Regions from separate parts of the Superficieibacter sp. genome, predicted to be linked through region 3. Evidence: predicted binding sites of a transcription regulator. Region 3 holds the regulator's gene; each other region holds the start of a gene.
What was found. Region 3 encodes CRP, which controls carbon source genes, mostly activating them, when cyclic AMP is high. Its sites were predicted from a motif close to ATGTGANNNNNNTCACAT; they were not measured.
Positions count from the first base shown of each region.

Region 1: RT197_RS21930 (glycine dehydrogenase) is a predicted target of CRP. The motif match lies at 1,843-1,860, and genes of this name have one in related genera.
Region 2: rhaB (rhamnulokinase) is a predicted target of CRP. The motif match lies at 2,900-2,917, and genes of this name have one in related genera.
Region 4: RT197_RS06605 (acetyl-CoA C-acetyltransferase) is a predicted target of CRP. The motif match lies at 3,402-3,419, and genes of this name have one in related genera.

Region 1 covers NZ_DAMAPU010000027.1:438-7,596, reverse strand. Annotated here, with positions in the region: gene RT197_RS21935 (hypothetical protein) at 11-1,708, opposite strand; gene RT197_RS21930 (glycine dehydrogenase) at 1,962-2,291, shown strand; gene RT197_RS21925 (SFCGS family glycine-rich protein) at 2,302-2,664, shown strand; gene RT197_RS21920 (DUF4312 family protein) at 2,667-2,966, shown strand; gene RT197_RS21915 (DUF4311 domain-containing protein) at 2,989-3,765, shown strand; gene RT197_RS21910 (DUF4310 family protein) at 3,777-4,421, shown strand; gene RT197_RS21905 (amidohydrolase/deacetylase family metallohydrolase) at 4,464-5,597, shown strand; gene RT197_RS21900 (DgaE family pyridoxal phosphate-dependent ammonia lyase) at 5,581-6,699, shown strand; gene dagF (2-dehydro-3-deoxy-phosphogluconate aldolase) at 6,696-7,159, shown strand, end outside.
Region 2 covers NZ_DAMAPU010000013.1:72,043-80,172, reverse strand. Annotated here, with positions in the region: gene rhaR (HTH-type transcriptional activator RhaR) at 987-1,859, opposite strand; gene rhaS (HTH-type transcriptional activator RhaS) at 1,935-2,771, opposite strand; gene rhaB (rhamnulokinase) at 3,062-4,525, shown strand; gene rhaA (L-rhamnose isomerase) at 4,522-5,781, shown strand; gene rhaD (rhamnulose-1-phosphate aldolase) at 6,107-6,937, shown strand; gene fucO (lactaldehyde reductase) at 7,091-8,130, shown strand, end outside.
Region 3 covers NZ_DAMAPU010000017.1:64,936-73,065, reverse strand. Annotated here, with positions in the region: gene pabA (aminodeoxychorismate synthase component 2) at 1-388, shown strand, start outside; gene RT197_RS19825 (aspartate aminotransferase family protein) at 469-1,689, shown strand; gene RT197_RS19820 (YccS/YhfK family putative transporter) at 1,679-3,754, opposite strand; gene crp (cAMP-activated global transcriptional regulator CRP) at 3,806-4,438, opposite strand; gene RT197_RS19810 (OsmC family protein) at 4,744-5,148, shown strand; gene RT197_RS19805 (phosphoribulokinase) at 5,173-6,042, opposite strand; gene RT197_RS19800 (YheU family protein) at 6,067-6,285, opposite strand; gene RT197_RS19795 (hydrolase) at 6,288-7,352, opposite strand; gene RT197_RS19790 (NrtR DNA-binding winged helix domain-containing protein) at 7,386-8,105, opposite strand.
Region 4 covers NZ_DAMAPU010000002.1:466,866-474,995, reverse strand. Annotated here, with positions in the region: gene kduD (2-dehydro-3-deoxy-D-gluconate 5-dehydrogenase KduD) at 1-751, opposite strand, end outside; gene kduI (5-dehydro-4-deoxy-D-glucuronate isomerase) at 817-1,653, opposite strand; gene RT197_RS06610 (hypothetical protein) at 1,834-2,025, shown strand; gene RT197_RS06605 (acetyl-CoA C-acetyltransferase) at 2,139-3,329, opposite strand; gene RT197_RS06600 (aromatic amino acid transport family protein) at 3,550-4,779, shown strand; gene RT197_RS06595 (transcriptional regulator) at 5,068-5,814, shown strand; gene RT197_RS06590 (glycoside hydrolase family 15 protein) at 5,918-7,747, shown strand.

The sequences.
Region 1 (7,159 bases), on a different contig from region 3:
AATCACTATGCTAAATAAAAAGATCCGCATAGTGTTGTTCCAGAAACGCCCGCAATCTCTCTCCGTCCATTCCCTGAATCTGCTCCACAAACGCCCCCACGGGAATTTTCTTGCGCGCGCGGGAGAGTCCGCACTGGCGCAGCAGCGTAATATCGTCCTGCGTCAGGTGAAAATTCACCTTCACATAGTCCAGATGGTGATATTTAAGGTAGCTGGAGATCTTATTGGTAAAGGTAATGAGCAGATCGAAAGGCTGCTGTTTTAGCCGTTCGATCTCATTAATATTCACGCACTCCGGGATCTCAATATGGAACCAGGAGCGCAGCACCTCTTTGAAATAACCCACCTTACTTTCAGAAGAGTTGGTGACGATGATCACCCGCTTTCTTCGTTCGCTCAATACCCGGTTTCGCAGTTCAAATTTTTTAACGATCAGCACCAGCGTTGCCAGATGCGCGGCGGAAAACCGAATCTGCCAGCGCTGTTCGATACTGCCCAGCGCGTGCTGCGTATGCTGCCAGAGCGTGGAATAGTGCGCCTGCACGTCGTGCAGTTTTTTATCGTCAAACCACAGGTTAAATTTATTCTGCACGATAGCGGCGTGCAAAAAGGCGTAAACCTCAGTAAACCAGCGCTGGCGGTCGTGAAGAGTCGCCGCCAGATGCTGCTCCACCTGCTGGCAAAAACCGTTGACCTCATGCGCCAGCGCCGGATCGTAAAGCGTGGCCGGACGGCGGGTAAAGGATAGCGAGGCCAGCACCAGATCCAGAAAAGCGTTCTCCTGCGGATCGTCCAGTAACCTGTGCGCAAAGGTGCTGATAAATCCGGCCGCCGTGGTGTTCTCAATGCGCCAGCCACGCGCGATGCGCTGTAGTGTCAGACTCATATACACCAGAAAATACTTTTTGCCGTTATAGCTCAGCGCAAACGCCGGGCAAATGCGTGTCTCATACAGCCATGCCGCCTGCACCGTGTGCGTAGCGCAGGCGGTTAAGAACTGTTCAGCAATAGAGCGGTTGGCCGGTTCGCTTGCCTGATGAGCAATCAGGCGATTATTTTCGTCCACCTCCACCGTTTTCAGAATGGTCATACAGGCCGCTACGCGCAGCTGAAACTCATCTCCCGTGAGCTGTGAACCTCTGCGCGGCACGCCGATCAGCGCCAGCCCGCGCTGGCGTAAAAAAAGCGCCATTACCGGGTTGTCATTTTTTAGCGTGCCGGGACTGACGAAAAACCTGCGGTAATATTCGCTCTTGTTAACCACATCGTTCAGGCTCAGGGCGACGAACAAATCGCGTACCCGCTCATCCGGCGCGGTCAGATAGCGATTGAAGCGCACCTGCTGCAAAAAATTCACGTAATCAGCGTAGCCCATGCGCGTGACCAGGAAATGGTTATCCTGGTGAAGCTGAAGGTCTGCGGGTAATAGCTCGTTAAGCTCTTTCATGGTGCGCTTCAGCGTTGAAAGCGTCTTGCCAAAGCGCCGCGTCGCCTCGTCCACCGGCAGCGGGCTGTGATCCTGAAGGTACTTGAGAAAGGTCAAATCAAAGCTATTCATGAAGGCGCGCGCCGGGTCAGGGGATGCCGTTAGCATACCGTAAAACCTGATTCCCGCCGTGACGAGGTCAGGCAAAGCGGCGATGAGTACGAAGATCAAATATTTCTGCCACGGTTTTGTCGTGCTGGTCAGCCGGATCGAAGGCGTCATCACAAAACCTTATCACTCTCTCCGTTTTACCTTAAGCCCTGCCAGGTATTGCCACTTTTAGCTGGCGTTTTTGTAGCCGTTTCCTTTGACATTCATCACGTTTATTTAGCTTTTCATCTGCATTCAGCGAAATTATGTGCGACAGATCACTCCCGCCTCTCGCCTTTCCACTTCGAAGTGGAAAACAACTCGCTACAAACCTTTCACATGGCACGTTAGTTTTAACCCAGACGCAACAAACGGGGTCAGAAGAGTGAATAACGGAGTCGCCATTACCGATGTCGGGAGTCAGACCGAAGAACTTGCAACTCGCATGTTGCACCAGGTGTACAGCCTGCTGAAAGGTCACGACATCATCCCGAACGCCGTCCAGGAGCAAATGCTGACGTCACATGTCCGCGCGATGGCACACCGGTCAATCACCGGAGAGCCGCTGCCCGACGTGGAAGCCAGTCTGTTTGAAGAGATTTCAGAAGAATCAATGATGCTGGCCCGCGAAGTGGTCGCGGCGTTTGGCAATCTGCCTGAAGAAGAGGCCTGGCTGCTGTCGGTTCACTTCGAAGTCGCAAAAGAAAACCTGTAAGGAGCAAAAGATGGAACAGATTACCGTAGTCATTGGCGACCGTCTGGGCAAAGGCCAGAAAGTAGCGGCAGGCGTTGAAAAAGCGGGCGGACGCGCGGTGGTCGTGCCGGGCGTGGCAGCGGATATGAAGCTGGGTGACGTCATGAAAGCCGAAAACGCCACCTTTGGTATTTCATTCTGCGGCAGCGGCGGTGCGGGTGCCATTACCGCGCAGAATAAGTACGGTTACAAAGCGAAATACGGAATGCGCTCGGTAGACGAGGGCGTCACCGCCATCAACGAAGGCTGCAACGTGCTGGGCTTCGGCTTTATGGATAAAGAAGAGCTGGGCGAGCGGCTGGTACTGGCGTGGCAGAAGAAGCACGGCGCTTAAACATGAAAGAGCAATTCACCACCACGGTGAGAGTGTCGGGCAAAGGTGAGGCCAAATCACGCGCCTTTGCCGATGCCCTGAACCACGTTCAGGCGACGGTCATGAAAGCCTCGCCGCATATTTTACTGCGTATTGAGCCACAGGATGTGCAGGTCGTTCATGCGCGTGAAACGGTGCGCAAAGAAGCATTTTTGTTCTTCTTTTTGCGCCGGGAAAGACGCACGTACAGCGTGGAGCTGGACGTCACCGTCAACGTGACCGCTATCGATCTTGATAAGGTCGATTTCGTCACGCAACGCTGATCCTCACTAAAAGGGCGGAACAATGTTCCTGATAATATTAATAAAATCGCTCATCATCGGCGGCCTGGTTGGCGTCGGCGTTGGAGCCGGGGCTGCACGCATGTTTCACGCGCCGACCACTCAGGGGATGGGCGCGTTTCGTACGTTGGGCGAGCTGAACTCCTGTGAAGGCGATCCGGCATCGCATTTCTCCTTCGGGCTGGGCTTCTTCTTTAACGCCTGGGCCTCGTCGGTGGCAGCGGGATCGTTCACCCAGGACGTCGATCACCGCATTATCCCTAACTGGGGTGCGGCGGCGCTGATGATCAAAAACCGCAACGTCGGCGAGACGCTGCACGATCCGAAAAAAATGGCGATTGCCTGCGGGATCATCGGCACCATCGTCGTCACCTTCCTTAACCTCACCGCCTCCTCCGTGCCGGAAGCGCTCCAGGTCACTGCCGTTAAGGTGCTGGTCCCGGCGGCGAACCTGCTGGTGAATACCGTGATGCCGGTGATCTTCTGGCTGGCAGCGATCGACGCGGGCAAAAAATCCGGCTTCTGGGCCACCATTTTTGGCGGCGCGGCGCAGTTGATCATGGGCAACGCCGTACCGGGTCTGGTGCTGGGCATCCTGATCGGTAAAGGCGTGGAAGAGAGCGGCTGGAACCGCGTCACGAAAGTGATGATGGTTGCGATTGTTGCCCTGTTCGTTCTTAGCGCCTTCTTCCGTGGCTTCGACATGAAGATGATCGAATCCTTCCACCTGACCGTGCCGAACTGGCTCGATCTGATCCACAACTCGCTGAGCGGCAAATAACGGAGGCCACAATGGAACAGAATAAAGGTTTTTGGTATGCCGACTGGTCGTTCCCGATCTTTGTCGGGCTGCTCTCTTCCGGCGTGTTTGCCGGGACGCACATGTACTATCTGTACGGCATCGGCGCGTTTAACGAAGTGGCGTTTGTCTCCATGCTGCGTGCGGGGATTGATACCGGGGCTTACGGCGCGGTCGCGGCGTTTGGCGCGAGCTTCCTGTTTGCCCGCATCATTGAAGGCTCGCTGGTCGGCATTCTCGATATCGGCGGGGCGATCCAGACCGGCGTCGGGCTGGGCGTTCCGGCGCTGCTGCTCGGCGCGGGATTTGCGTTTCCCGTAGAGAACTTTATTGCTTCGCTGATCACCGGGCTGGTGATTGGCCTGGCGATTGGCTACCTCATCATTCTGGCGCGTAAGTTCACCATCAATCAGAGCGACTCCACCTACGGGGCGGACGTGATGATGGGCGCGGGCAACGCCTCCGGGCGCTTCCTCGGCCCGCTGATCATCCTAAGCGCGATGGCCGCGTCGATTCCTATCGGCATCGGTTCACTGGTTGGCGCACTGCTGTTTTACATCTGGCAGAAGCCGATCACCGGCGGCGCGATCCTCGGCGCGATGATCCTCGGTTCGATTTTCCCCGTCGCTATCAGTTAATCCATGCGGGCGCGGCTGCGCCCGCCTCTACAGGAGAGAGCTATGTTCGATTTACTCCTGCGCCGTGCGCGTCTGGCTGACGATACCGTAACCGATATCGCCGTGCGGGACGGCAAAATTGCGGCGCTGGGCGACATTCAGGGTCCGGCGGAACGCGAAGTCGATCTCCACGGGGAGTATTACGTCAGCGCAGGCTGGATAGACTCCCACGTTCACTGTTACGCCAAATCACCGATTTATCATGACCAGCCGGACAGCATCGGTATTGCGACCGGCGTCACCACCGTGGTGGATGCGGGCAGCACCGGCGCGGACGACGTTGACGATTTTTATACCCTGACCCGCCAGGCGACGACGGAAGTCTATGCGCTGCTCAATATCTCCCGCGTGGGCCTGATCGCGCAAAACGAACTGGCAAACATGGCGAATATCGACCATGACGCGGTGCGTGCGGCGGTGAAGCGCTACCCGGATTTTATTGTCGGCCTGAAAGCGCGGATGAGCAGCAGCGTGGTGGGCGACAACGGCATTGCGCCGCTTGAGCACGCCAAAGCGATGCAGCGGGAGAACGGCGATTTACCGCTGATGGTGCATATTGGCAACAATCCGCCGGATCTTGACGACATTGCCGAACGCCTGACCGCAGGCGACATCATCACCCACTGCTACAACGGCAAGCCGAACCGTATTCTGACGCCTGCGGGGGAACTACGCGCGTCCGTCACCCGCGCCATCCAGCGTGGCGTGCGGCTTGACGTCGGCCACGGCACCGCCAGCCTGAGTTTTGCCGTGGCGGAGCGCGCCATCCGCATGGGCATTCTGCCGCACACCATCAGTTCTGATATTTACTGCCGCAACCGCATCAACGGGCCGGTCTATTCACTGGCGAACGTGATGGCGAAATTTCTCGCCCTCGGCATGTCGCTGCCGCAGGTGATCGAATGCGTCACCAGCCACGCCGCCGAAGGGCTGCGCCTGAAAACCAAAGGGCGACTGGCGAACGGCTACGATGCCGACCTGACTATTTTCACCCTGCGCCGCCAGCCGACCGTGCTGGTGGATGCCGAAAACGACAGCTTACAGGCTGACCGATTACTGGTTCCGCTCGCCGCCGTGCGCGCGGGCACGCTTTATCCGACCGAACAAGGGAGTGCGGAAGATGCCTTCAATCTATGAAAAATACAATTTAAAACAGGTGATTAACACCTCCGGGCGGATGACCGCGCTCGGTGTCTCCACCCCGCGCCCGGAAGTGGTGCAGGCGGCGATGGACGGCATGGATCACTATTTTGAAATGAAAGATCTGGTCAACAAAACCGGCGATTACATCGCCCGGTTGCTCGACGTTGAAGGCGCAACGGTGGTGTCCTGCGCCTCGGCGGGGATTGCGCAATCCATCGCCGCCGTGCTGGTTCGGGACAGCGACTGGCTGCTGGAAAACCTGCACGTTACGCCGATTGAGAACAATGAAATCGTGCTGCCGAAGGGCCACAACGTCAACTTTGGCGCACCGGTCGGCACGATGGTCGCGCTGGGTGGCGGCAAAGTCGTGGAGGCGGGCTACGCCAACGAATGCTCCGCTGAACATCTGGCCGCCGCCATCACCCCGCGCACCGCCGCGATCCTGTACATCAAATCGCACCACTGCGTGCAAAAAAGTATGCTCAGCGTGGAGCAGGCGGCGGTGGTCGCGCGTAAGCATAACGTGCCGCTGATTGTCGATGCAGCGGCGGAAGAAGATCTGCACGTTTACTATCGCTCCGGCGCGGACCTGGTGATTTACAGCGGCGCAAAAGCGATTGAAGGGCCGACCAGCGGGCTGGTGATCGGCAAAACGCAGTACGTCGAATGGGTGAAGCGCCAGACGGCGGGCATTGGTCGGGCGATGAAAGTCGGCAAAGAGGGCATCCTCGGCCTGACCTGCGCCATTGAGCATTACCTTACCGCCGAGAAAGAGAGCGGGGCGGAGATGGTCGAAAAAATGACCCCGTTCATTGATGCGCTGAATACGCTTAACGGTGTTACCGCCCGCGTGGTGTGGGACAGCGCCGGGCGCGACATCGCCCGCGCGGAGATAAAATTTGACGAAGCGACGACCGGCGTTGCCACCGGCGAACTGGTCGCCGCGCTGAAACAGGGCGAGTACGCCATCTACTTCCGTGGCTATAAAGCCAACGAAGGCATTATCGAAGCCGACGTGCGCAGCGTCGACCGCGCGCAGCTCGACATCGTCGCGCGCCGCATTGCTGAAGTGATTAATCAGGAGAAAACCGCATGAAACTGACCCCTAACTTTTACCGCGACCGCGTATGCCTGAACGTGCTGGCCGGATCGAAAGCCAACGCCAGCGCCATTTATGCGGCGGCGGAAGGTCATGTGCTGGTCGGCGTGCTCTCCAAAAATTACCCGGACGTGGCAAGTGCGGTGGCGGACATGCGCGAATATGCCGCGCTGATTGATAACGCGCTTTCGGTGGGGTTGGGCGCGGGCGATCCGAACCAGTCGGCGATGGTGAGCGCGATCTCCCGCGACGTTCAGCCGCAGCACGTTAACCAGGTCTTTACCGGCGTGGCCACCAGCCGCGCGCTGCTGGGACAGAACGACACGGTGGTCAACGGCCTGGTCTCACCGACCGGCACGCCGGGGTTAGTGAAAATCTCCACCGGACCGCTGAGCAGCACCGCCCCGGACGGCATCGTGCCGGTAGACACCGCCATTGCTCTGCTGAAAGATTTCGG
Region 2 (8,130 bases), on a different contig from region 3:
TCATGCTGAAATTGGTACTATTCAGCAGGTTTCACAAAAGGATCTGATATGCCAATGAAAGTGACAGGTCAGGCGGTTTGTGGTTATTTTCGTAGGGACATTGCCGCAATGGCTTCCAAAGCAGAGGTTAAGTCATTGAAAATATTGTAAGTAGCAGCAGGTAAAACCTGGTACTGGCAGCCTAAAATGCGAAGTATTAAAGAGGTTGCAAAAGGAAACCAGGCCTGATGATCCGAGCCTCAGAAAAAGATAAACCTGGCTGAAAGCCCGGTGACAATTTTCCCCCTCTCCCTAACCCTCTCCCTCGAGGGAGAGGGAACCGCCCGGCGTTATAACTGAATGTGCAATCTTTACGCAGGCTGAGTTGTCTACTGAATCTGACGCGAGGCACTGACCACTCCCTCTCCCTCGAGGGAGAGGGAACCGCCCGGCGTTATAACTGAATGAGCAATCTTTACGCAGGCTGGGTTGTCTACTGAAACTGACGCGAGGCACTGACCACTCCCTCTCCCTCGAGGGAGAGGGCCGGGGAGAGGGGGAACTGCGGGTACGGAGCCTCCCCTTATCCCTGACCCGGTTTCTCAAAGAAAATAATGTGAGGACTTAAGAAAAACAGGCCCGATGACCCGAGCCTCAGAAAAAGATAAACCAGGCTGAAAGCCCGGTGACGATTTTCCCCCTCTCCCTAACCCTCTCCCTCGAGGGAGAGGGAACCGCCCGGCGTTATAACTGAATGTGCAATCTTTACGCAGGCTGAGTTGTCTACTGAATCTGACGCGAGGCACTGACCACTCCCACTCCCTCGAGGGAGAGGGAACTGCCCGGCGTTATAACTGAATGTGCGATCTTTACGCAGGCTGAGCTGTCTACTGAACCTGACACGAGGCACTGACCACTCCCTCTCCCTCAAGGGAGAGGGCCGGGGAGAGGGGGAACTGCGGTATCTAACCAGCACGGAAAAGATGCTGGCGCTGTCCCGTCTCACGTTAACGCATAACGTCCCTGCTAAAGCGAGTTTCAAGGCAGTGGTTGCGCTGCCGCCATTGTCCTGGCGTCATGCCAGTCTCACGGTTAAAAACGACCGAAAAATAGTTACTGTCTTCAAAACCGCACTGCATCGCGATTTCGCCGATCATCATTTCCGTATGCTGGAGGAGGTATTGCGCGTGACAGATGCGTAACTGACGCAGGTACTGGTTGATGGTCATCCCGGTCTGGCTGCGAAACTGCTGGCGCAGGGTCCGCTCGCTGCATTGCTCCTGTTCGCAGAAGCGATCGAGCACGAAGGCGCGATCAAGGCTGCCCGCCAGCGCGGTAATGAGTTTATCCAGCAGCGGCTCGCGGGAGAGCGCGGAGAGATTATCGCTGGTATAGCGATGCCGTTTGAGGATCATCACCAGTTGCCCAAACAGTAGCCCGGCCATGTCGTGAGTCTGCGCGTCCGGGTGCGCGCTTTCATGCTCAAGCTGGCTAATCAACTGACGGGCCTGATTCATACCGCTGCTGCCCAGCCGCCAGTGCGGGCTGTGCTCGCGCCCGTCAAAACCGGGAATGTGCGCCGCCCAGTCGAGGTTGAGCGTCAGCCGGTCGGGACAGTAAATAATATTTTGCAGCACCAGATCGTTTACCGAGGCATAGGAGTGTTTATCTTCGGCGCGGATATAAAACAGATCGCCGCGCGTGATGCGGTACGGGCGGTCATTAAGCACGTGCAGGCCGTTGCCGCGCCACACCAGCACCAGTTCACAGAACTCGTGGGTATGTTCAGCAAATACGTTTTGCGGATAGCGATCCGCCACGGCAACCGCCTGGCCGACGTGCGGGAAAAAGTCGGCTTTTCGAAGAATTAACTGGCCCACTACGGGATCACCTCAGCGCCTTAGGATCGGGGATTATTAACCATCCGCCCGCCAAAAACGTTGACTCTCTTCGCGTTACTGAAGAACGGCGTCGCGGCCCTGGCGGATATCACGCGGTGACCAGGAGAACTCCCGGCGAAACAGGGTGGAAAAGTGATTGCTGTCGCCGAAGCCGCAGCGGTAGGCAATATCCGTCACGCTTTCGTCGCTGTGGCGCAGCAGGTGACGCGCTTTGATCAGCCGCAGACGGTTGAGGTAGCGCTGCGGCGTCAGCCCGGTGTACTGCTTGAGCTGGCGGTGCAGCGTGCGCAATGACAGCGAAAAACCGTCGGCCAGCGACTCCCAGCACACGTCTTCCGCAAAATGCTCCTCCAGCCAGACGATCAGCTGGTTCAGGCGGGCATCGTTATCTTCCGCATTCTGCGCGAGGCTGCTTTTACGCAGCAGCACCAGCAGTTGCATAAACAGCAGCTCGCGATTGGCTCTTTCCGGTGCATCCGGCGCGTCATCATGCTGCTCAAGCTGCCCGACAATCTGCCGCACCTGGGTCAGCGCAGTCTGGTTCACCCGCCAGTGCGACGGATAATTCCCGTCCTGCTCCTGCGGCAGCAGTAAATTCAGCCCGGACAAAAACTGGAACGCTTCCGGCGAGCGGTACAGAACATTGGTCAGACACAGATTGTCGGTATGTTCATACAGGTGACGGTCGTGATCGCGGACAAAGCAGATGGTGCCGCCGCTGATGGTGTACGGCTGGCCGTTAAAAACATGAATGCCGGTGCCGTGTTCAACAATCACAATTTCATGAAAATCATGGTGATGTTCCGGGAATGCCGCCTGCGGAAGACGCGGCTCAATCGCCACTGATGCGCTGCCCGACGGAAAAAAATCCACGCTGTGAAGTACGGTCATAAGAGTCGCCACCAGTGAGAAGAATTCTCAACATAGTAAATAAGGCGTGCGCTTCTCACCTTCAAGTTTTGACAGCAAAGCGTGCAAAGCCTGTCAGTTTTTCAAGAAACGGCGACGAATATGCGGAAATGAGGCCGCTGTCACATCCCCGCTTTTGCCGTAATTTGTGAGCTACCTCACGTTCATCTTTGCTTTCTTGCCAGCGGGCAATAACGGCTGTCCGTAGTAAGAAGGTTGCGGGCAGCGTTCTTTTTTAGACTGGGCGTAATCATTCTGAGAAGGACCGCATCATGACTTTTCGCCACTGCGTCGCTGTCGATTTAGGCGCATCCAGCGGACGCGTAATGCTCGCACGCTTTGACCGCCGCACCCTTACCCTGCGCGAAATCCACCGTTTTAGTAACCGCCTGCAAAAAGTGGACGGTTTTGACTGCTGGGACATTGACGGCCTGGAAGCCGAAATTCGCTGCGGGTTGGAAAAAGTCAGTGAAGAAGGCGTGACCATCGACAGTATCGGCGTGGATACCTGGGGCGTGGATTACGTCCTGCTGAACGCGCAGGGCGAGCGCGTGGGCCTGCCGGTGGCCTATCGCGATGACCGCACCACAGGCGTGATGGCGCGCGCGCTGGCGCAGCTCGGTAAGGAAGACATTTACCGTCGCAGCGGCATCCAGTTTCTGCCGTTCAACACGCTTTACCAGCTACGGGCGCTGACTGAGCAGCAGCCGGACGCGCTGAATGACGTCACCCATGCGCTGCTGATTGCCGATTATTTTAGCTACCGTCTCACCGGCAGGATGAACTGGGAATACACCAACGCCACCACCACGCAACTGGTGAATATCAATACCGACGACTGGGATAACACCCTGCTGGACTGGACCGGGGCAAACGCCGCGTGGTTCGGCACGCCTGCGCATCCGGGTAATGTGATTGGTCACTGGCGCAGCCCGCAGGATGCAGAGATCCCGGTTGTTGCCGTCGCCAGCCACGATACGGCCAGCGCGGTGATCGCCGTTCCGCTGGAAAGTAAAGACGCGGCGTGGATCTCTTCCGGCACCTGGTCGCTGATGGGCTTTGAGAGCAAAACGCCGTACACCAGCGACAGCGCGCTGGCCGCCAATATCACCAACGAAGGCGGCGCAGAAGGCCGCTACCGGGTGTTGAAAAATATTATGGGCTTGTGGCTGCTCCAGCGCGTGCTTGCCGAGCAGAGCGTCAGCGATTTAGCGGATTTAATCGCCCGCACCGAAGCGCTGCCCGCCTGCCGTTTCGTGATTAACCCGAACGACGATCGCTTTATCAATCCCGACAATATGAGCGCGGAGATCCAGGCGGCCTGCCGCGAGACGGGTCAACCCGCGCCGCTGTGCGATGCCGAACTGGCGCGCTGCATTTTTGACAGCCTCGCCATTCTGTATGCCGACGTGCTCGGCGAACTGGCATTTCTGCGCGGTCAGCCATTCCGCACGCTGCATATTGTCGGCGGCGGCTGCCAGAACCGGTTACTCAATCAGCTTTGTGCTGACGCCTGCGGAATTACCGTCGTCGCCGGACCGATTGAAGCCTCCACGCTCGGCAATATCGGCGTGCAGCTTATGACGCTGGATGAACTGACCGACGTCACCGATTTTCGTCAGGTGGTCGCCGCCAATTACGAGCTGACCACTTTTACCCCTCATCCTGATAATGAGATCGCCCGCTACGTCGCGCAGTCTCAGACCCAACGACAGACAAAGGAGCTTTGCGCATGACCACTCCACTTGAGCACGCCTGGGAACTGGCGAAACAGCGGTTCGCCGCGGTGAAAATTGATGTTGAGGAGGCTCTGCGCCAGCTCGACAGGTTGCCTGTTTCCATGCACTGCTGGCAGGGCGATGATGTCGCCGGGTTTGAAAACCCGGAAGGCAACCTGACCGGGGGGATTCAGGCCACGGGTAACTATCCGGGGAAAGCGCGTAACGCCGCTGAACTCCGCGACGATCTGGAACTGGCGTTCAGCCTGATCCCAGGACCGAAGCGCCTTAATCTACATGCCATTTATCACGAAGCTGACGCGCCGGTCGCCCGCAATGAGATCAAGCCGGAACATTTCAAAAACTGGGTGCAATGGGCGAAAGCCAACAGGCTGGGGCTGGATTTTAACCCGTCCTGCTTCTCACATCCGCTGAGTGCTGATGGCTTCACGCTGTCGCACGCCAACCCGGAAATCCGCCAGTTCTGGATCGACCACTGCAAGGCCAGCCGCCGTGTTTCCGCCTGGTTTGGCGAGCAGCTCGGTACGCCATCGGTGATGAATATCTGGGTTCCTGACGGCATGAAAGATGTCACCGTTGACCGTCTCGCGCCGCGCCAGCGTCTGCTTGAAGCGCTGGATGAGGTGATGAGCGAAAAACTAAACCCTGCGCATCACATCGACGCCGTGGAGAGCAAGCTGTTCGGTATCGGCGCGGAGAGTTATACCGTCGGCTCAAACGAGTTTTATATGGGCTACGCCACCAGCCGCCAGACCGCGCTGTGCCTCGACGCAGGCCACTTCCATCCGACGGAGGTTATCTCCGACAAAATCTCTGCCGCCATGCTGTACGTGCCGCGCCTGCTGCTGCACGTCAGCCGCCCGGTGCGCTGGGACAGCGACCACGTGGTGCTACTGGATGATGAAACCCAGGCGATTGCCAGCGAGATTGTTCGTCACGACCTGTTTGACCGCGTGCATATCGGCCTCGACTTTTTTGACGCCTCAATTAACCGCATCGCGGCCTGGGTGATTGGCACCCGCAATATGAAAAAAGCACTGCTGCGCGCGCTGCTGGAGCCGACGGAGCAACTGCGCCAGCTTGAGGCAGCGGGGGATTACACCGCGCGCCTGGCGCTGCTGGAAGAACAAAAATCGCTGCCGTGGCAGGCGGTGTGGGAGATGTACTGCCAGCGGCACGATACGCCAGCGGGCAGCCAGTGGCTGGATAACGTGCGCGGGTATGAAAAAGAGGTGCTGAGGTCGCGGGGATAATACTGCGCCCAGGCTGTTGGGAAGGAGTGCAGACGCTCCCCCTCTCCCCGGCCCTCTCCCTCAGGGAGAGGGAGAAAACCGGCACCGGACGTAACCGCGAACCCGGACAGTCCCCTCTCCCTCGGGAGGGGTACGTGCCACGGTGGGGGTAAGTGGATCACTCAACCCAACAACGACGCCGGACAGTCCCCTCTCCCTTGAGGGAGAGGGTTAGGGAGAGGGGGGAGCACCGAACCCCGAATCCTGAGCGCGAGGGGAAACCCACTCCGTTCTAACCGTAATGATCAGGCCGGGTAACCCGGCATATTGAAGGAAAGTGAACACTATGCAGACCATTATCAACGCCTGGTTTGTCCAGGGCATGATCAAAGCCACCTCCGATGCCTGGCTGAAAGGCTGGGACGAGCGCAACGGTGGCAACCTCACGCTGCGTCTGGATGACGCCGACGTAGAGCCTTACACGGCGGAGTTCCACGCGCAGCCGCGCCATATCGCCTTAAGCCAGCCAATGCCGCTGCTGGCGAACACCTTTTTCATCGTCACCGGCTCCGGCAAATTCTTCCGTAACGTGCAGCTCGATCCGGCAGCGAACCTCGGCGTGGTCAAAGTGGACAGCGACGGCGCGGGCTATCACATTCTGTGGGGACTCACCCACGATGCGGTGCCGACCTCCGAACTGCCCTCTCATTTTCTGTCGCACTGCGAGCGCATTAAAGCGACCGCTGGTAAAGATCGGGTGATCATGCACTGCCATGCCACCAACCTGATCGCCCTGACCTATGTGATGGAAAACGACACCGCACTCATTACCCGCAAGCTGTGGGAAGGCAGCACCGAATGTCTGGTCGTATTCCCGGACGGCGTCGGCATTCTGCCGTGGATGGTGCCGGGTACGGATGATATCGGTCAGGCCACCGCCCGCGAAATGCAGCAGCACTCGCTGGTGCTGTGGCCGTTCCACGGCGTCTTTGGCAGCGGCCCGACGCTGGATGAAACCTTCGGCCTCATCGACACCGCTGAAAAATCGGCGGAGGTGTTGGTCAAAGTGCTCTCAATGGGAGGCATGAAGCAAACCATCACCCGTGACGAGTTGATCGCTCTCGGCAAACGTTTTGGCGTCACGCCGCTGGCAAGTGCCTTAGAACTGTACGCCTAAGTACATTCCCCCTCTCCTTTACGAACAAGGCGAGGGAAACGGATTTCGCAAAATCACTATAAAGAGCCTGGACTCTGGCAGCACGCAAAAATCACAGATTGCGCACCGCCCACGTCAAACAGCCTGATGGGCCGGGCTTAAAGGAGAATTATTATGAGCTTTATGCTGGCACTTCCTAAAATCAGCCTGCACGGCGCGGGCGCTATCGGCGATATGGTCAATCTGGTTGCCGCTAAACAGTGGGGCAAGGCGCTGATCGTCACCGACGGGCAACTGGTGAAGCTGGGGCTGCTGGACAGCCTGTTCAGCGCGCTGGATGCGCAGCAGATGTCTTACCATCTGTTCGATGAGGTGTTCCCGAATCCGACCGAAGCGCTGGTGCAAAAAGGCTACGCCGCGTATCAGGATGCAAAGTGTGATTACCTGATTGCTTTCGGTGGCGGCAGCCCGATTGACACCGCCAAAGCGGTGAAAATCCTCACCGCCAATCCGGGGCCGTCTACCGATTATTCCGGCGTCGGCAAAGTGAAAAATGCAGGCGTGCCGCTGGTCGCCATCAACACCACCGCCGGGACGGCAGCCGAGATGACCAGCAATGCGGTGATCATTAACAGCGAACGTCAGGTGAAAGAGGTCATTATCGACCCGAATATCATTCCTGATATCGCGGTAGATGACGCCAGCGTAATGCTGGATATTCCGGCCTCCGTCACCGCCGCGACCGGGATGGACGCGCTGACCCACGCGGTGGAAGCCTACGTCTCTCTCGGCGCGCATCCGCTGACCGACGCCAATGCGCTGGAGTCTATCCGCCTGATCAACCTGTGGCTGCCGAAGGCGGTTGATGACGGGCATAATCTGCAAGCCCGAGAGCAGATGGCATTTGGTCAGTACCTGGCGGGAATGGCGTTTAACAGCGCCGGACTTGGGCTGGTTCACGCGCTGGCCCACCAGCCGGGCGCGACCCATAACCTGCCGCACGGCGTATGCAACGCCATCCTGCTGCCGGTCATCGAAAACTTTAACCGCCCGAACGCGGTGGCGCGATTTGCCCGTGTGGCGCAGGCGATGGGTGTCGATACGCGCGGCATGAGCGATGACGTGGCGAGCATGGAGGCGATCAACGCCATCCGCGCGTTAAGCAAACGCGTCGGCATTCCGACGGGCTTCAGCCAGCTCGGCGTGACCAAAGA
Region 3 (8,130 bases):
GGGGATTTCGCTGGCGGCGATCCGGCATTATGCAGGCAGGCTGCCGATTCTGGGCGTGTGTCTGGGTCATCAGGCTATCGCCCAGGCGTTTGGCGCGACTATTGTGCGTGCGGAAAAAGTCATGCACGGTAAAACCTCGCCGGTGACGCATAACGACAGCGGCGTTTTTCACGGGCTGAACAATCCGCTGACCGTCACCCGCTACCATTCGTTAGTCATCGACCCGCCGACGCTGCCGGACATTTTTGGGGTGACGGCCTGGAGCGACACCCAGGAGATTATGGGCATTCGCCACCGCGAATGGGATCTGGAAGGGGTACAGTTTCACCCGGAAAGTATTCTCAGCGAACAGGGCCATCAACTGCTGGCGAATTTCCTGCATCGCTGATTTATAGTTGCCATTGAATGATTTTTTATGCATATTTTATGACTATATATTAAGTTATGCATGAAGAGGATGGGCGTCACATGGCAACTGAACAACCGGCAATTACCCGCGCAACGTTTGATGAAGTGATTCTGCCAATTTATGCACCCGCAGAATTTATCCCGGTCAAGGGGCTGGGCAGCCGGGTGTGGGATCAGCAGGGGAAGGAGTACGTTGACTTTGCCGGTGGGATTGCGGTGACGGCACTGGGTCACTGTCATCCGGCGCTGGTTGAGGCGCTGAAAACGCAGGGTGAAACGCTGTGGCACACCAGCAACGTGTTCACCAACGAGCCAGCGCTACGCCTGGGCCGTAAGATTGTCGAGGCCACTTTTGCCGAGCGCGTGGTGTTCATGAACTCCGGCACCGAAGCCAACGAAACCGCTTTTAAGCTGGCGCGTTACTATGCCTCCACCCGTCACAGTCCCTACAAAACCAAAATCATCGCCTTCCATAACGCATTTCACGGACGTTCGCTGTTTACCGTCTCGGTCGGCGGGCAACCCAAATACTCCGACGGCTTTGGTCCAAAACCGGCTGACATTATTCACGTCCCGTTTAATGACCTGCACGCGGTAAAAGCGGTAATGGACGATCATACCTGCGCGGTAGTGGTCGAGCCGATTCAGGGTGAGGGCGGCGTGACGGCGGCGACGCCGGAATTCTTGCAGGGGCTGCGCGAACTGTGCGATCAGCATCAGGCGCTGCTGGTCTTTGACGAAGTGCAATGCGGAATGGGGCGCACCGGCGATCTCTTTGCTTATATGCACTACGGCGTGACGCCGGATATTCTCACCAGCGCCAAAGCGCTCGGCGGCGGTTTTCCGATCAGCGCGATGCTAACCACCCAGGATATTGCCAGCGCCTTTCATGCCGGATCGCACGGTTCGACCTACGGCGGCAACCCGCTGGCCTGCGCGGTCGCGGGCGCGGCGTTCGATATCATCAATACGCCGCACGTGCTCGACGGCGTAAACGCCAAACGGCAGATTTTTGTTGAGCATCTGCAAAAAATCGACCAGAAATACGCTATTTTCAGCGATATTCGTGGAATGGGCCTGCTGATTGGCGCAGAGCTGAAGCCGCAGTACAAAGGCTGTGCGCGGGATTTCCTGTATGCCGCCGCGCAGGAAGGCGTGATGGTGCTGAACGCCGGACCGGACGTAATGCGCTTTGCCCCGTCGCTGGTGGTAGAAGAGGCGGATATTCACGAAGGGCTGGAACGCTTCGCGCAGGCGGTGGCGAAACGGGTTAACGCTTAGTTCTCTTGAGCCAAATCCCATGATGCGGGCGTTGACGCCAGGCTACCGACGAAATGGTATGCATGGTGTTCAGATGCCCCAGAATGCGCTCCAGATGCCGCTCCATGGTGCTTAACGGCCCTTGCGGGGCGGCGTCCGGCGCTTCGAGAATATTGACATCCCCCGCGCTGCCCGGCCCGTCAGATTTCAGCCGCTGCTGGCAGCGTTGCAGCGCAATTTCACAGGATTGCAGATAACGCTGCGCCAGATCCGGCGTCAGCATATTGTGCTCGCGTGCCAGCGTGGTCATGGCGTTGATATGCTCGACAATAAACTGGCTGTGCGTGACCCACAGTTTCATATCTTCCAGATACCGGCTATTAAATCCCGGCTCCTGCATGGCCTGGTTCAGCGAGTTAAACAGCGCGTTATGCGCCTGGTTGACCCGCATCCGCTGGTACGCCAGGGTCGGAGCCTGCGGATCGTCGCTTAAAATCAGCCGCAGTGCCTCCTGGTCCGCCTCCAGCGCACTGTCTGCGTTCTTGCGCAGCAGGCCGCTTTGCCACTGCGGCCACAGCCAGACCATGCCGCCGAATGCAATCAGGCAGCCCAGCGCAGTGTCGATCATCCTCGGCAGAATAAACTGTTCGCCGTTAAGATTGATCAACTGGAGGGTGTACACCGCCGTGACTGTAAAACCGATCATCGCCCAGCCGTAATTTTTGCGCAGGATCAGATAGCTGATAAGGGTGATCGCCAACATGGCGCAGAGCGTAAAACCGTCCGGGACGTTAAAATGCAGCGTCGCCCCGGCGATGACCAGCCCCACCAGCGTGCCAAGCGTTCGATGCAGAATGCGCACCCGCGTGGCACCGTAGCCGTTTTGGGTGACGAACATGATGGTCATTAAGATCCAGTAGGGCTTCGGCAGGTGGAGAACGCTTCCCGCCAGGCTGGCGATACTGAGCATGACGCTAAGACGCGCCGAGGTGCGCAGGGCGGGGGACTTCAGCGATAAATAGCTTTTCAGCGCCGCCCACAGCGGCAGACGGCGCTGGCGGTCGGCCATTAAATCACGCGGATAAAGCGGACGCAGGGTGCGCAGCACGCGGGCGATACGGCTAAAGTGCCAGGCGCAGAACTGACCCACCGGGTTATCCGGGTTCTGACGGGCGATTTTCTCCAGCGCGCCGATCTGCTTGTCCATATTGAAGCGGCCAGAATAATGATGGTACAGAATATCGTCCGCCATCACCCGCAGACGGGCGGCAACGGTTTGCGCATTCCAGCGGATCACCGCTTCCGCATGGCTTTGTTCTACCAGCTTTTGTACCTCTTCCGGCTGGTGTAGGCTGACCGAAATATGTTCCTGCAAATCCAGTGCCATCTGGAACATCCAGCGCAGCCGCCTGTAGTTATGGTGTTTTTTCTCCGACAGCATGTACAGCTGTTGATAGCACTGGGTAATGAGATCGACCGTTTTTTGCTGGCGGGCAAGCAGCGGCGGAAGGGCTTTTTGCGGATCGACATGCTGGGTCAGCAGGCTGTATTTGGCTTCGCAATAGTCGGCAAGCTGGCGGTAAAGCAGGCTGAGCGACTCGCGCAGCGGCTGTTCGCGCCACAGCCAGAACCAGAACCAGTTAAATAAACCGTACCAGAGCGTACCCGTCGCGTAGAGCAGCATCGGCTGCCAGACCGGAACGGACCCCGCGAGGCTAAGCGTGAAAATGGCTGCAATTAATGAGGCCGGGAGCAGACGTGCATGCAGCGGACTGATTTCCGCGGTAACGCCGAGGATCAGCGCCAGCGCGGTAAGCACCAGCGGCAGCGGCGCGCCCTGCGCCAGCAAAAGCTGTACCGCCAGGCTACTGCCTGCGAACAGCGAGCCGCCGACAATCAGACGTTTGAAAAAGCGTTTGTGCGGGGTATCCAGACCGGCGATGTTGCAGCAGGCGGGCACCAGCGAGAAGAGCAGGCCATACTGAAGCCGATCGATTATCAGACCGACAGCCACGGGCAAACAGAGCACCAGGGTTTGTCGTAGTGCGTAATTCACTTCCGGGTGATAGATCAGCCTGCGCCACATAGAGAATAACGAAACCGGCGCATTCGCAGTGGAATGCGCCGGTGAACGAACTTAGCGGGTGCCGTAAACGACGATGGTTTTACCGTGTGCGGAGATCAGGCTCTGATCTTCCAGCATTTTCAGAATGCGGCCGACGGTTTCACGCGAGCAGCCAACGATCTGGCCGATTTCCTGACGGGTGATTTTGATCTGCATACCGTCCGGGTGAGTCATCGCGTCCGGCTGTTTGGCGAGGTTAAGCAGCGTCTGCGCGATGCGGCCGGTTACGTCAAGGAAGGCGAGATTGCCCACTTTCTCAGACGTGACCTGTAAGCGACGCGCCATTTGCGCTGAAAGACGCATCAGAATGTCCGGGTTAACCTGGATCAGCTGACGGAATTTCTTGTAGGAAATTTCTGCGACTTCACAGGCGGTTTTGGCCCGCACCCAGGCGCTACGCTCCTGACCTTCTTCAAACAGGCCCAGTTCACCGATGAAATCGCCCTGGTTGAGATAAGAAAGGATCATCTCTTTCCCTTCTTCATCTTTGATCAGCACTGCCACGGAGCCTTTAACGATGTAATACAACGTTTCCGCTTTTTCACCCTGGTGAATCAGCGTGCTCTTTGATGGGTACTTATGAATATGGCAATGAGACAAGAACCATTCTAGAGTCGGGTCTGTTTGCGGTTTGCCAAGCACCATGCGCGGTTATCCTCTGTTATAAACTATCTCCGGCGGCTAAATGACGTTGCCTCCGGGGTTGCAATCGTGTCCTTCCCTCTGGCGGGGAAGCTGACTGTCGGTATGTTCCGCAGCCGTGTATCTGATGACCCGTGCATACATGCACTAAGTCAATATATCACTGTAGCATCCCGTCTGTTTTAGCATAGCTTTTGCCGCCTGTCTCCTGGTGTCTCGCTTCAGCATGACGCAGGTCGCCTTCCGTTGCGAGAATTGTTATGTGCGCGTAATCTGGGAAGAAAATTGCCATACGGGAGTTGATGAATATGCAAGCGCGAGTGAAGTGGGTTGAAGGGTTAACGTTCCTGGGCGAGTCGGCTTCCGGCCACCAGATTTTAATGGACGGTAACTCCGGTGATAAAGCGCCCAGCCCGATGGAAATGGTGCTGATGGCGGCAGGCGGATGCAGTGCGATTGACGTGGTGTCGATCCTGCAAAAGGGGCGTCAGGAGGTTACCCACTGTGAGGTGAAACTGACCTCAGAGCGCCGTGAAGAGGCCCCGCGCCTGTTCACCCATATCAATTTGCACTTTATCGTCACCGGTCACGATTTGAAAGACAGCGCCGTGTCCCGCGCGGTAGACCTCTCGGCAGAGAAATACTGTTCGGTAGCGCTGATGCTGGAAAAAGCCGTGAATATTACCCATTCATACGAAGTGAACGTTGCCTGATCCGTCGCCGGGCCTCGCGCCCGGCTATTCGATTTTTTTGCCTTCCACCAGCCGCTGAACCAGCGGCAGCATGATCAGCTCCATCGCCAGCCCCATTTTCCCGCCCGGCACCACTAAAGTATTGATGTGAGATATAAATGAGCCTTGCAGCATCGCCAGCAGCCAGGGGAAATCGATGCCTTCGAGGTTGCGGAAGTGGATCACCACAAAGCTTTCATCCAGCGACGGGATGCCTTTGGCGGCAAACGGGTTGGAGGTGTCAACGGTCGGCACCCGCTGGAAGTTGATATGGGTGCGGGAGAACTGCGGGGTGATGAAGTTAATGTAGTCCTCCATTGAACGCACCACCGAGTCCATCACCGCCTCGCGCGAATGCCCACGCTCGCTGGTATCGCGGATCAGTTTCTGGATCCACTCGAGGTTAACAATAGGCACCACGCCCACCAGCAAATCAACATGGCGGGCGACGTCATGCTGCGGCGTCACCACGCCGCCATGCAGTCCTTCATAAAACAGCACGTCGGTCGGTTCCGGCAGCGGCTGCCACGGCGTGAAGGTGCCGGGCACCTGATTCCACGGCACTGCTTCATCATAGGTATGCAGGTATTTTCGCGCCTGCCCGGTGCCCGACCGTCCGTATTCAATAAAGGTTTGTTCCAGCAGGCCGAAATCGTTCGCCTCCGGGCCGAAATAACTAATGTGCCGACCAAGATCGCGCGCTTTACGGATCGCCATATCCATTTCCGGGCGGGTGTAGCGATGGAAACTGTCCCCTTCGACTTCCGCCGCGTGCAGGCTGAGCTGGGCAAAGATCTTGCGAAAGGCGAGGCTGGTGGTGGTGGTTCCTGCCCCGCTGGAGCCTGTGACCGCAATCACCGGATGTTTGGCAGACATAGCTACTCCCTGATTATCAGTTATTTAGCCGCGAAACTGCTTGCGAGGCATGATATTGACCGTCTCATGCAACTCTGACCAGACCAGCACGGCTTCGCCGGTTTGTAACTGGTGCTTTACGTCGGCGACTTTTTGCGCCAGTGAGCGCTCATGTTCACCATAATCGGTGCCTTCACGCAAGACAAAGCTTTCGATCAGGCTATCGAGGGTTACAGGGTCAAGATCCTGCCAGGGAATAATCATCTTCAGGCTCCGAGATAGGTTTTCAGCCAGTCGGGAATGCGTTTTTCCAGCCACATTTCCGGGCGGCGCAGCGTACCGCCGACAAAGCCAACGTGACCGCCGTGCTCGGTAAGCTGGTACTCAACCTGCGGCGGTAAGGTGGCGGGATCGGGAATAACGTGGTGATCCATAAAAGGATCGTCTTTAGCATGGATGATCAGCGTCGGTTTAGCGATCTGATTAAGTAACGGCATGGCGCTGCACTGACGATAGTAATCAATCGCGTCAGCAAAACCGTGGATGCGTGCGGTGATCAAGTCATCAAAATCGCGCAGGCGGCGCACGCGCTTCAACTGCGCCAGCTCAATCGGCAGGGTGCCGGGATAGGCTTTGAGTTTTCGCGACGCGTTGCCTTTCAGCAGGTTAAGCAAATAGCGCTGATAAACGCGGGAAAAGCCTTTTTCCATATGGTAGCTGCACGCTTCCAGCACAAACGGCGCGGAGACAATCACGGCGGCGTCGAGCGGCGCGTCCGCGCCTGCTTTCGCCAGCAGGCACGCCAGCATGTTACCGCCGAGTGAATAGCCCACGGCGGCGGTCGGCGCGGGGCCGAATTCGCGTTTCAGCCAGTGTAAAAACCAGCTACCGTCTTCCGTTTCGCCGGAGTGATAGATGCGGTTCAGGCGGTTTGGCTCGCCGCTACAGCCGCGAAAATGCATCACCACGCCCAGCCAGCCCTGCTCGCTGGCAGACTGGATCAGGCCGTGGACGTAAGGACTATGCAGGCTGCCTTCCAGCCCGTGAAAGACCACCAGCCGGGGTTTGTGCTGCGCCTGCGACGGATCTTCACTCCACGCCAGATCGACAAAATCACCGTCCGGCAGATCCAGACGCTGCCAGACCGGGGTGAACTGAAGCCTGCGGCGCAGCAGGCGTGGCAGCATGGTTTGCAGATGCGGATTTCGCGCGCCCGGCATCGGGTGGAAAACGCGTGTATCGCCCTGTGTGGCGAAATGTTCGTCAGATGAAATGTGGGCCATAGCACGGATTATGTTAAGAAAGTGGCGCGGTAATATACCGCTTTTCATCACTACGGTTTATGCATTTGACGGTAATCGCCGCTAGTCGGCAAGCAGATTACGCGAAAACAGATGAATATCGACGTCCGGTTTGCGTCGCCAGAGCCGCGCTTTGCGTGCCCCGGTCGCCACACTTTCGCCGGTCTCTTCCAGCATCCCGGAGGCTTCAATGCGGCGGATCAGGCTTTTACGCTGGATCGGCTGGCCGAGGATAATTTCCGTTGCCTCATGAAGCTGCGCCTGGGTGAAGGTATCAGGCAGGCAATAAACCGGCAGCAGGGAGTACATCGTCTTTTGCCGCAGGCGGTGCAGGCCCGTCTCAATAATCTTTTGATGGTCAAATGCCAGGGCGTAACCGTCCAGCTCGTCTACCGGCAGCCAGCGGGCATCGCTGACGCTCGCAATATGCGGCGCGCAATCCACCCAGGCGATGAGCGCAAACCAGGCGATGGTCAGGCTCCAGCCGCGCGGATCGCGATCCGGGCCGGAAAAGGTATCAAGCTGTTCCAGCCACGACGGGGAAACCCCGGTTTTTTCGGTGAGCTTACGCAGGGCGGTGTCGCGCGTGTGCTGGTCACGGGCGATATCGATAAACCCGCCCGGCAATCCCCAGCATCCCTGCTGCGGCTGACTGGCGCGCTCTACCATCAGGACGCAGAGTTTTCCCTCGTGCAGGGTAAACAGCACGCTGTCCACCGTCACCAGCGGCGAGGGAAAACGGGTGGCGTCGTAATTCTTCAGGTACTCAGCTTCGGTGATCATCTGCCGTCTCAGATCGTCGTGGAAA
Region 4 (8,130 bases), on a different contig from region 3:
GCCAGCCGCCGTCGACCGCAATGGTATAGCCGTTAATGTAATCCGATGCGCCGGATGCCAGGAAGACGATCGGCCCCATCAGATCGCTCGGCAGACCCCAGCGGCCAGCCGGGATACGATCGAGGATTTCGGCGCTGCGCTGTTCATCCGCACGCAGTTGCTGGGTGTTATTGGTCGCCATGTAACCCGGTGCGATAGCGTTCACATTGATATTGTGCTTCGCCCATTCGTTCGCCATCAGGCGGGTAATGCCCATTACGCCGCTTTTCGAGGCGGTGTAGGAAGGCACGCGAATGCCGCCCTGGAAGGAAAGCATAGAGGCGATGTTGATAATTTTGCCGCCGTTACCCTGGGCGATAAAGTGTTTCGCCGCCGCCTGGGACATAAAGAATACGCTCTTGATGTTCAGGTTCATCACGTCATCCCAGTCTTTTTCGCTGAAGTCGATCGCGTCTTCACGGCGGATCAGCCCGGCGTTATTCACCAGAATATCAATATGCCCAAACTCGCCGACCGCACGTTCCAGCAGCGCCGGGATACCGTCGATCTGGCGCAGGTCGGCGGTGAGGCTGAGAAAACGGCGGCCCAGCGCGGTGACGCGCTCGATGGTTTCGGTCGGCTCGACGATATTGATGCCGACGATATCACATCCGGCTTCCGCCAGACCCAGCGCCATCCCCTGCCCCAGACCGGTATCGCAACCCGATACCACCGCAACTTTACCTTGAAGAGAAAATGCATCCAGAATCATTTTGTGTTCCTTAATCTTTCAGCGCCTGTCACGACAGGCATGGGTTTTAATGATGCCGATCGCGCCTAGCGCAGATCTTTAACGGCTACGTGGTCCATGTCATCAAAGACCTGGTTCTCGCCCACCATCCCCCAGATGAAGGTGTAGGCTTTGGTCCCGACGCCTGAGTGAATAGACCAGCTCGGTGAAATCACCGCCTGCTCGTTTTGCATCACAATATGGCGCGTCTCCTGCGGCTGTCCCATCATGTGGAATACGCAGGTGTCTTCGTCCATATTGAAATAGAAATACACTTCCATCCGGCGCTCATGGGTATGGCACGGCATGGTGTTCCACAGATTGCCCGGCGCCAGTTCGGTCAGGCCCATGCTGAGCTGGCACGTTTCCAGCACGTCCGGGATGAAGTATTTATTGATGGTGCGGCGGTTGCTGGTGAGGTTATCTCCCAGCGTGACCGGGGAAACGTCCGCTGGCGTCACTTTTTTGGTCGGATACGCCGTGTGCGCCGGGGCGCAGTTGTAGTAGAACTTCGCCGGTTTGCTGGCATCAATGCTGGCGAAAACCACTTCTTTCGCGCCTTTGCCGACGTACAGCGCGTCGCGATGGCCGATTTCATGGCAGGTGCCGTCAACGGTAATCGTGCCGGGGCCGCCAATATTGATCACCCCCAACTCGCGGCGCTCCAGAAAATAGCTGACGCCAAGCTGTTTGCCTACTTCACCGCCCACGGAGACCGTTTTAGTGACCGGCATAATTCCGCCCACGATGATACGGTCGATGTGGCTGTAAACCATTGTGTATTCATCGGCTACAAATACTTTTTCAATCAAAAATTCACCGCGCAGCCCCTGGGTATCAAGGCTTTTGGCATGCGCGCTGTGGATACTTTGTCTGACGTCCACATCAACCTCCAAAGAAAAATGCGTCTGCGATAACGTTACGAAAGCGAAATCCAGTTCCGCTCTGTCGATAGGGTCATCTTATCCCGCCTGAAACAGGTTTTCAATTATGAATAAAACGATGTTTCAATTTTTTTGCATTAAAATGGTGAAAATGCAGAGGGGATCACGAATGGGGCAGAAATGCGCACGGAAGTTCCTGATAAAAATGATAAATTACAAAACGTTAAATGCATCTTTGAAAAAGATCGCACAACGGATAAAAAACGGCATGAAATTAAAGATGGTGGTATCAACAGGCATTGGATAAAAGGGGATGGCAGGGTTTTGGCGGGAAATGGGCGAAGCGTCACACAATATGAAACATTGTTTTGATAAATTGCGTTCATGTTTTCAAAGCAGGACACACCATCCCCTGAATGAAGACGACATCCTCCTGAATAACTATTTCTGTAACTGGCCTTTGCCCTCTTTGCTGAGGGCTTTTTTTATGGCGGCGAGTCCCGCTCAATCGCCAGCGCCACGCCTTGCCCGCCGCCAATACACAGCGTTGCCACGCCCCGGCGGGACTGGCGCTTGATCATCTCATGCACCAGCGACACCAGAATGCGGCATCCCGACGCGCCGATGGGATGGCCCAGGGCGATAGCGCCACCGTTGACGTTGACCCGGCTGGCGTCCCACTCCAGCATCTTACCGACGGAAATCGCCTGCGCGGCAAAGGCTTCGTTTACCTCCAGCAAATCGACGTCTTCCAGCGCCCAGCCCGCTCTTTCCAGACAGCGGCGGGTGGCGTACACCGGGGCAATCCCCATCAGGGCCGGATCGACCCCGACACTGGCAAAAGCCCGGATACGCGCCAGAACAGGCAGATTCAGCGCCTGCGCTTTCGCTTCACTCATCATCATTACGGCCGCCGCGCCGTCGTTAATCGACGAGGCGTTGCCTGCGGTGACGGAACCGGCGCGGTCAAACGCCGGGACCAGTTGGGCGAGATTTTCCGCGCTGGCATCGGTGCGCGGCTGTTCATCGGTATCGACAATCTGGCTGACGCCATCCGCGCGCACGGTAGCCACCGGGACGATTTCGTCTTTAAAGCGCCCGGAATCAATAGCCAGACGCGCTTTATGCTGTGAGCTTAACGCCCAGTCATCCTGAAGTTCGCGGCTGATGCCGTATTCACGCGCCAGATTTTCCGCCGTCACGCCCATGTGATAATCGTTAAACGCGTCCCACAGGCCGTCATGCACCAGGCTGTCGATAAGCTGGCTGTTGCCTAATTGCGCCCCGGTCCGACTGTCGGTTAAAACGTGCGGCGCGCGGCTCATGTTTTCCTGGCCTCCGGCAATCACTACGTCGGCCTCGCCACACTGAATGGCCTGGGTTGCCAGATGCAGCGCCTTCAGCCCGGAGCCGCAGACGTCATTAATGGTAATGGCGGAGATCGTATTCGGCAGGCCACCGTTCAGCGCCGACTGGCGGGCCGGATTTTGCCCCGCCCCGGCGGTCAGCACCTGGCCGAAAATCACTTCATCCACCATATGCGGCTGAAGGCCGGTGCGTTCGACCAGCGCTTTAACTACCGTGCTGCCCAGATCTACAGCGGTAAGACGCGACAGCGCGCCCTGGAAACAGCCGATAGGCGTGCGCACGGCGCCGACGATGACAACCTCTTTCATGACTACCTCTGCGAAAATAACCCTCGCTATAGTAGTGCATTGTTATTTTCACTTTTCTTAATTGTTTAAAATAAGTGAGATTTATCACAATAGATTGTTACATAAATGCAAATCATCGTCAGAATCGCCTTAACCGGCCCCTGTCAATACGCCCGACCGGGGCAAATTTATGGTAAATTGCGCTCCTTTTTATTGATTATCTGGTATTAAAATTTAACTGATGTCGAAAATTTGGTCGAAAGAAGAGACTCTCTGGAGTTTTGCTCTGTACGGGACGGCCGTGGGTGCCGGAACGCTTTTTCTTCCCATCCAACTGGGGTCGGCAGGCGCAATCGTGCTGCTGTTAACGGCGCTGGTGGCTTATCCTCTGACTTACTGGCCGCACAAAGCCCTGTGCCAGTTTATTCTCTCCGCGCCGACGCCCGCCGGAGAAGGCATTACCGGCGCGGTGACTCACTATTACGGCAAAAAAGTCGGCAATCTGATCACCAGCCTCTATTTCGTCGCTTTTTTCGTGGTCGTGCTGATCTATGCGGTGGCGATCACCAATTCGGTGAGCGAACAGATTGCTAAATACCGCGAGATCACCGCTAACATTCGGATGCTGGTCAGCCTGGGCGTGGTCATCGTACTGAACCTGATTTTTCTGATGGGCCGCCATGCGACTATCCGGGTGATGGGTCTGCTGGTCTTTCCGCTGATTGCCTATTTTCTGTTTCTTTCGCTGTACCTGACCGCCAGCTGGCAGCCCGCTTACCTGACCAGCCAGATGGCGTTTGATGGCCATACGCTGCATCAGGTCTGGCTTTCAATCCCCGTGATGGTTTTTGCTTTTAGCCATACGCCAATTATTTCCACGTTTGCCGTAGACAGACGCGAAAAATATGGCGAGCAGGCCATGGGTAAATGCAAAAAAATTATGAAAGTGGCGTATCTGGTGATTTGCCTGAGCGTGATGTTCTTTGTCTTTAGCTGCCTGCTGTCCATTCCATCGGTATATATCGAGTCCGCGAAGGAGCAAGGCGTCACTATCCTTTCGGCATTGTCGATGATGACTCATGCGCCCGCCTGGCTGGCTATTTCCGGCGTCATTGTGGCGGTAGTGGCGATGTCAAAATCTTTTCTCGGCACCTATTTTGGGGTGATTGAAGGGGCGACGGAGATAGTAAAATCGGCTCTGGATTCAGTGGGGGTCAAAAAAAGCCGCTCATGGCATCGCGCGCTGTCTATTTTCCTGATATCCGTCACGACGTTTATCATCTGCTGCATCAATCCTAACGCCATTTCAATGATTTACGCGATCAGCGGCCCGTTGATTGCGATCATCCTGTTTATTATGCCGACACTTTCGACTTATCTCATTCCCGCGCTTAAACCCTGGCGCTCGCTGTCGAATCTGATTACGCTGACGGTAGGTTTACTTTGCGTTTCGGTGATGTTTTTTAGTTAAAAGCGTGAGGGAATTTTTCCCCCGGCAGCGGAATGAGGCCGGGGGGAGAAAAATAACCTTAATGAAATGACTGGCAAAGCAGCGCAATAACAATATTATTTATAATAATAACGTTTTCCGCTTTTCATTATATTGTCATATTCACCTGATTTAACTCATTTTAATAGTAAAAAGCCGCGTGAAGTTTTGTAATCAGCATAATTCACTGTATTAATTTTAAAGCGACCCGTCCATAATGGCTCACAGTCATTGGGATCCTCCAGTGGCATCCCTTTTAAGGGGGCTTCTATGAAACATCTCTCCACCGATCATATATGCACAATCACCGGAATCCATCCTGCGAATCTTTATCGCTGGCATCGTTACGGGCTAATTAGCGCTGGCGATTTCACCGAAGGCTGGAATGAAACCCAGCTTGAGGATATTCGCAACGTAAAATCACAGACCGCGCGTGGCGCTACGCTGAGCGAAATCCGTGACAGTCACCAGTCCGGCAGCCCGGTGCGTTCTTTTGGCTGGACGGCGCTTAAGGGTGAACTGCTCTGGCTGCTGGAATTTGGCTCCGACCGGGCGCTAATCCGCTATGTCAGAGGTATCGTTCGCGATTACAGCAGCGACGATATGATTAACTCCCTGCTGCGCCCGGCTAATCTCTGGCTACAGAAGGATACCCGCCAGGGTGCCTGCCGTCGCCTGCAACGTTTTCATCAATGTGTGGTTCAGCGGGCAGACACGCTGACGCGCATGTCCGGTCGCAGCGGCAATATTCCGCTTTTTCTCGAAGCGATCAGCGTGAAAGACGACAACGAGATCTGGCTGGAAGCTATCCGCCTGAGCGGACAGGGATTTTGCGTCGAAGTATCGCCCAGCGTCAGCAACGCGCCAGCTACGGTAAGTAACCGACACGAGCATCATTTAATGTGGTGCGGCGCGGGTATCAGCATTGATATGCAGCAGCATTTCAGTCATAGCATCGGTGCCGGTAAACCGGTCATGCTTTGCGGCCCGGACCGCACGGTAGTGCGCCACAGCTAAGCCTCTGGCGCAGGCATTTTCTCTTCCCGCGTTGCCACCCGCCAGCGGGAAGTTTCCCACCGCCTTGTTTAATTCTTACCCGCTGTACTAAGCTCATCATCATATGATGAAAAAAACGCCCCCCTCCGCGCCACGGCCGATTGATGAACACGGCATTATTGGCGACTTGCAGACCTGTGCGCTTGTCTCCTCTGACGGCGCGATTGATTTCTTTTGCTGGCCGAATCTGGATAGTCCTTCCCTTTTTGTCTCCCTGCTCGACGATGAGCGCGCGGGCATTTTTACCCTCGCCCCGGAAGGCGAACAGTGGCGCGCGGTGCAGTCTTACCTGCCGGACAGCAACCTGCTGCAAACCCGCTGGCTGAATGAGGGCGCGGTGGTGGAGTTGACGGATTTTATGCCGGTCAGAGAAGATCATACCGCCCTGCCCTGCATCGTTCGCCGCCTGCGAATGGCGCAGGGAGAAGCCAGCCTGACCCTGCGCTGCCGGGTGAATTTTGATTATGCCCGCGACGCCCCGGACGCCGAAATCGAGCATCAATCCGCCGTCTGGACCAGCGCGGAAGATGAAAAAATCTCCCTGCACGCCTCGGTTCCTCTGCAACAAAGCGATGGCTTTTTACATGCCACTTTCACTCTGCGCGACGGGGAAGAAGCGTTTTTTGTCCTCGGCGGTGAGGAGGTCCAGGAATGGAAAATGGCGGATATTATCCGTTTACAGCGCGATACCTTAACGTTCTGGCAGCAGTGGGTCGGTAAAAACAAATATCACGGACGCTGGCGCGACATTCTGATCCGCTCTTCGCTGGTGCTCAAAGTGCTGAGTTCACGATCTTACGGATCGATTGCCGCCGCTGCGACCTTTGGCCTGCCGGAACTGCCCGGCGGCGAGCGCAACTGGGATTACCGCGCCGCGTGGATCAGGGATTCCTCCTTTAGCTGTTATGCCCTGATCCGGCTGGGCTACATTGAAGAGGTTGCTGCTTTCGGTCGCTGGGTGCGTGGCTGCATGGAAAACAGCCGCTTCGAACCTGATAAGTTGCAGGTCATGTACCGGATGGACTGTAGTACCGACCTCGCAGAGAAAGAACTTACGCATCTGAAAGGCTACTGCAACTCGACGCCCGTCAGAATTGGTAACGATGCCTACAAGCAGCACCAGCTCGATATCTACGGCGAACTTCTGGATACGCTCTATCTGGCAACCAAATACGGTGACGGCATTCCTCATCGTGGCTGGGAGCATGTGATTAAGCTGGTCGATCATGTTTGTGATATCTGGGATACCGCTGACGCGGGGATTTGGGAGATGCGCGGTGAAGCCGAGCATTTTCTTTATTCCCGGCTGATGTGTTGGGTTGCGCTGGATCGCGCCCTGCGTCTCGGCTCCAAGCGCTCGCTTTCAATGCCGTACCAGCGCTGGGAGAGCGTGCGCCAGGCCATTCGCGAAGATATCTGGACCCATTTCTGGAATGAGGATCTCGGCCATTTTACCTCCACCCGTCACGGCACCGATCTTGATGGCTCAATGCTGCTGATGCCGCTGCTACGTTTCGTCAGCGCCAAAGATCCTGACTGGCTCTCCACGCTTGAAGCGATTAAGCAAAAACTGGTCCGTGACGGAATGGTCCGGCGCTACATTGCCAGCGAGACGCCAGCAGATTCCCTGCACGGCGAAGAAGGTTATTTTGTGGCCTGTTCATTCTGGTATATCGAATGCCTTGCCAGGGCGGACCGGCTGGAAGAGGCGCGGGAAGAGTTCGATAAAATGCTGAAATATGCCAATCACCTCGGCCTGTACGCAGAAGAGTTCGACGCCTGGGGCAGTGCGCTGGGCAATTTCCCCCAGGCACTGTCCCATCTGGCGCTAATCAGCGCCGCTTATTATCTGAATAAAAAAATGACCGGCGAAGAACAAACCTGGCAACCGTAGGGGGATAAGGTAAAGCGCTTGTCTGACTGGTAATAGCGGCACAGCATCGATCGGGAACGCGAAGGTAAACGGCTTAATTCGGAAATGAAAGGATGAGAAAATCTGGAGCGGGCGAAGGAAATCGAACAGAAACGCCCAGGAAGTCTGTATGAGTATGCGCGGAGAAATTACAACGACACAGCATCAGATAACCCGTTTCACGGTCACAACCTCGAAGCGAGGGCCAGGTTAGATTCACGGGTACGAAGACAGGCAATCTTATGTTTCCGGTGTATTCGGTGTACAGGTCGGTAACGGTTTGCTCGTAGTCCGTCCCCTGCGCTTTGCGGCCTTGTACGTCTACAGGTTTAAACTCATCTTCCCTTGCAAACCAAGGGATCTCA